2 regions of the Marinomonas sp. ef1 genome follow, and region 1 is predicted to be linked to the other one. Evidence: riboswitches for the same ligand, from Rfam matches in the RefSeq annotation. Region 1 holds a riboswitch; the other holds the start of a gene.
What was found. A riboswitch is a leader RNA that binds a small molecule or an ion and turns the genes downstream of it on or off. The one in region 1 is predicted to bind FMN.

Region 1 (2,469 bases):
GCCTTTAGAAAAAAAGATGTCCTACGTATTGAAGGAACATTGAAAAGCTTAAAAGGCTATGTCGGCGGTAAAGACGAATCTGTCATCGATAGCCAAGGCAACCCTTACCAGCATCCTATCAGCCTATCTAAAATTTAATACCTAGTAGAAAATAACAGTAAGTCATAAATGGTCAGGCAGATAATCTACCTGACCATTTAAAAGGAAGTTAGAAAAACTACTGAGCCACTGGCGTTAATTCCGCCTTTCTTAACTCTTTCATCCGCAAGCCAATATTACCTAAAATTAACATCATACCGCCGATGATTTGATAAGCCGTTAGGCCCATATCAAGGAATAGCCAGTTGATGGCGGCGGCGAAGACAGGGAAAGACAACTCAGCCAAGGTAGCGAGTTGCGCCGGCACGGTTTTAAGTCCTTGGTAATAGAACCACATGCCGATAAAACCGCTCAGCAGGGCCATCGCAATAGCTAGGCCAAGGTCAATCGACTTCATTGCGACTAGAGTATCAGACTGCGCTAGCGCCATAGGTAATAACACCAATAAACCTGCCACAAAACGGCCTGACATGATCGCGTTCGCGGGCATGTGTTGATAAGACAAGTATTTGCCACAAACCGTTGCCGCGCCCCATGCGATGACCGCAATCAAGGTATAACCATAACCTTTTAGAATGCTCGTGGTGTCGCTTGAATAATGCCATTGTGCGTCACCCAGTTGACGTAAATCCGGCCACATCATCACGAAGCTGCCCAATAATATAACCGCTGCCCACTGAACGAAATGCCCTTCAATGCGTTCTTTTAGCAACCAATACGCCAGCAAAATCGCCACGATTGGCTGCAGTTTTTGCAGCAAGATCACCACAGTTGGATTCAGGTAATGGAAAGCTTCGGTAAACGCCAAAGTTCCCATTGCAGAGCCAATGCCGCCAATAAAAAACAAACACGAAAAGCCGCCTATCGACATATGACGATAAACATGGCGATAGCGCCACAACATAGGTGCGACAAACAGCACTAAGGTAAGGTGTTCGATTAGGACAATTTGCAGAGTGGAATAACCCGCACCCAGCAAGGGGTAACGAATTAAGGTATCAAGCGCCCACGTGAAGCACGCGATCATGATAAAGAATGTTCCTGCCATCTTTTGGTTTCTCCAAATAATAAGATGTACAGGGGTGATGAGAACGAATAGTACCAAGCGCTGCACATAAAAAAGCACAGCACAGAAACGCCTAAAGAAATTAGGCGTAACTAAGACTTGGTCGATCTTCTATCATCCGGACTATGACCGTCGGCTCTGGAGTCTCACCAGATCTGCTGACCCTTGCTACTTAAAAGACATGTCTTAAGTTAAGAAACAAGGCGCTCGCGGGCTGTTGATAGACTTTTCAATCTTATCAAATCACCGCCGGTGGGGAATTTCGCCCCGCCCCGAAGTTCGATTAATGTAAAAATTTACTGTCTAACTTTAAACCTATCACCCTACTTAGGCAATAAGCTCAAGATGTATGCTAATGAAATAATCTATTTCTAATGCAATAAAAAATGTGACCACTTGTCTCGCATTCATATACACTCTCTATCCAAAAATAATTCATTGAACGGGATCACTTCAATGCAAACTTCCTCTAAAAGCGGCATTTTATACGCGTTAACAGCATTTACCTTATGGGCCATTGCACCAATCTATTTTAAGGAAATGTCATTTATCCCGGCTCAGGAAATCCTCGCTCACCGTATTATTTGGTCATGCCTGATCGTTTTGGTATTAATCATTCTGCTACGTTATACCAGCGCGCTAAAAACTGTGCTGCGCTCGCCTAAAACCTTATCAGCCATGCTGATTTCAACAGTACTTATTGGCTTTAACTGGGGTATCTTTATTTGGGCTATACAAAACAACAAGATACTAAGTGCCAGCTTGGGTTATTACATTAACCCGCTTATTAGTATTTTATTAGGCGTGATTTTCTTTAAAGATAAACTAGATAGGGTACGAAAAGCGGCCGTTGTTTTATGTTTTTGCGCAGTTGCTTTTGAGGTCATTCAATTTGGTTCATTGCCTTGGATCGCTTTGGCTCTGGCCATTACTTTTGGCTTTTATGGTTTGGTACGTAAAAAAGTCGCCGTCGATAGCTTTACGGGTATGGCGATTGAAACCGCGATTTTATTACCTTTTGCTCTCGCCTATTTAATACTCAGCGACTCACCAAGCACCAATATGTTTGACAACAGCAGCACTGTAAATTGGTTACTATTAGCTTCTGGACCAATAACTATGGTTCCACTCATGTGCTTCGCGGCAGCAGCTAACAGAGTGAGCCTAGTAACACTTGGGTTCTTCCAATACATAGGTCCCACGGGAATGTTTATCTTAGCGGTATTTTTGTACGACGAGCCGCTCAGCCCAGAAAAACTCACCACTTTTGTACTGATTTGGTCTGCTCTTGCTATGCTAATCGT
Region 2 (2,469 bases), on a different contig from region 1:
GCTTTCCCTGATGCCTTATTGGAGTTGCCTCGTTTGGCTTGGTTGGCATTCTCTGGCAATCCATTTTGTGCCGAGCGTGATCCGCATAATGAATTTAAAACAGTGCAATTTCGTGATTTGGAATTGCATCAAGTATTGGGACAGGGGGCATCAGGTGTTATTTCCTTAGCGACTTGGCGTGAAAATACCTTTGATTTTTCAGACTCTGTAGCCGTCAAGGTATTCAAGGGTGAGGTAACGAGTGATGGTTATCCTGAGGACGAACTTGATGCATGTCTTGCTGTCGGTAACCACAGTAATTTGGTTCAACCTTTGGCAAAAGTGACGGAGGTTGATTGTTCTGCGCTGGTGATGGAGCTGATTCCTGCACATTATACGAATCTAGGTCAACCACCAAGTCTTATGTCTTGCACACGCGATACTTTTGCGGTGGATCAGCAATTCTCGATAGATAAAATAATTCGAATTGTTGAGCAAGTAGATCAGTTAGTCGCGCATTTTTGTGAGAAAGAAGTCAGCCATGGCGATCTTTATGCCCATAACATCTTAATCAATGAAGAAGGTCATGTATTGTTTGGTGATTTTGGTGCGGCATCAAAATATGCTAATTTATCGCCTCAGCAGCAGAAAGGGATTGAGCGAATAGAGCGACGAGCTTTAGGCTTCTTTATCGATGATATGTTGAGCTTGTGTGTTGAAGAAGATCGAAATAGCGACCTTTATAAATTGCTACGCTCTCACGCATTTTCCTAGATTATAAAGTTGTTTTAAACCTTATTTGTTAGGTAAAAAGTGCCCCGCATCTCATGCTCATGAAATGCGGGGCACTTTTACGAACTTAGTACTCTCTTAACCAAACTTAGTGTTTTCTAAGCCAAATGCTTAGAGCATTTGTTTGGCTTTTTCTGTTAAGCGAATGGTTTGATCGCAAGCATTTGCCAGCTCAATACCTTTCTTAACAAAATGACGGCTGAAGTATTCTTTATGCTCGTCGTGCTCATGGAAGTTATGAGGTGTTAGTACCGCTGTTAGAACAGGTACTTCCGTTTCCAATTGAACTTGCATTAAGGCGTTACAAATTGCCTGAGCAACAAAATCGTGACGGTAAATACCACCATCTACAACCAATGCCGTACCTGCAATAGCGGAATATTGCCCACTTTTTGCTAGCAGTTTTGCTTGTAATGGAATTTCGTAGCCACCAGGTACGGAGATAACCTCAATTAAAGAAGCATCGTAACCGCGAGAGACTAGTTCGTTTTTAAAGCCTTCAACGCAATTTAATACAATATCTTCGTGCCAAGTAGCATGAAGAATAGCGATGCGTTTTGTAGCAGGAGTGAAATCAATGTTATTCGTTGAGCTCTGATTCATTTTTTAATCCTAAATATCTAAGGTGAATCAGGGCGAACGGGCAGGCAAATACACCACTTTTAAATGGCATACCTTAAATCGGGCGTAGCAAAAGTTGCTAAGCCAATATAGGTCTTGTCTGACGCGCTCTCTATCATCCGGACTATAACCGTCGGCTCTGGAATCACACCAGATCTGCTGACCCTAAAAGAAAGGCTTCTTAAAGGCGCTCGCGGGCTTAGATTTTAGTTTAAATTCTTTAGTTTAAACAAAGTCTTTACCGCCGGTGGGGAATTTCACCCCGCCCCGAGAACGAAGTCGGATAAATCCGACTGGTGAAATATACTCGTTTTCATCCTTGACTGTCAAAGAGTCTGCTCTTGTCAATTGTGGCGATTTTGTGACAATTTTGCCGTTAATTAATGGTTTAAATAACAAAAAGTAACTAATAACTGATAGTGCTTGGTAGAGCTTATTATCTAGCGCTATATAATATGAGCTGTTAAAATTCAGATTGCTCACTATAATGACCTTTTAGTCAAGAATGGTGTATCGGAAAAGTGGTTCTAGAATGGAGTCTCATATAGTGCACATTAAAAAGTTGCTTCTACAAAGCGTCCTGCTTGGTTCTTCTTTATTTGGACTAGCTGCTTGCAGCTCAGTTAATAAAAACGTTGCTCCAGATGAAGATACATATGAGATAGAAGACGTTGCTCAAACCAATGAGGCTGATTATCTCTGCAATAACATGCCTTTAAATATATTTTTTCATGCCGAACAAGCCCAGTTATCTTGGAAAGAAAAAACCTATGTACTTACTCATGCAATAAGCGCCTCTGGTGCATTTTATTTGGGTGAAGGCCTATCTTTTTGGATTCATGGTGATGAAGCTGAACTAGAGTTTAATGGCGTAGAAAGAAATCATTGCCGCCTTGTTCGTGTTGAATCCTAAACCTGAACATCACTCATTCTAAATAGTGGTGTTTTCATCCCGTCAAATTTGCAATCCGTGTACAATGGCCTCATTCGCGTCCTGTGGCGCTTGATTATATTGTAGAGAATGCATGAGCAAGTTATTTGTAATGGGTATGGGGCCCGGTGATTTAGGCTTGGTGG

Region 2: linked by a shared signal. The riboswitch ahead of CCS02_RS00200 (6,7-dimethyl-8-ribityllumazine synthase) and the one ahead of CCS02_RS12755 (DMT family transporter) in region 1 are both predicted to bind FMN.

The regions. Positions count from the first base shown of each region.
Region 1 is NZ_NHTT01000008.1:74,317-76,785, reverse strand. It holds gene CCS02_RS12760 (hypothetical protein) at 1-138, shown strand, start outside; gene CCS02_RS12755 (DMT family transporter) at 218-1,147, opposite strand; FMN riboswitch at 1,268-1,449, opposite strand; gene rarD (EamA family transporter RarD) at 1,622-2,469, shown strand, end outside.
Region 2 is NZ_NHTT01000001.1:37,918-40,386, forward strand. It holds gene CCS02_RS00195 (leucine-rich repeat-containing protein kinase family protein) at 1-753, shown strand, start outside; gene CCS02_RS00200 (6,7-dimethyl-8-ribityllumazine synthase) at 883-1,374, opposite strand; FMN riboswitch at 1,496-1,671, opposite strand; gene CCS02_RS00205 (MliC family protein) at 1,940-2,305, shown strand; gene cobJ (precorrin-3B C(17)-methyltransferase) at 2,418-2,469, shown strand, end outside.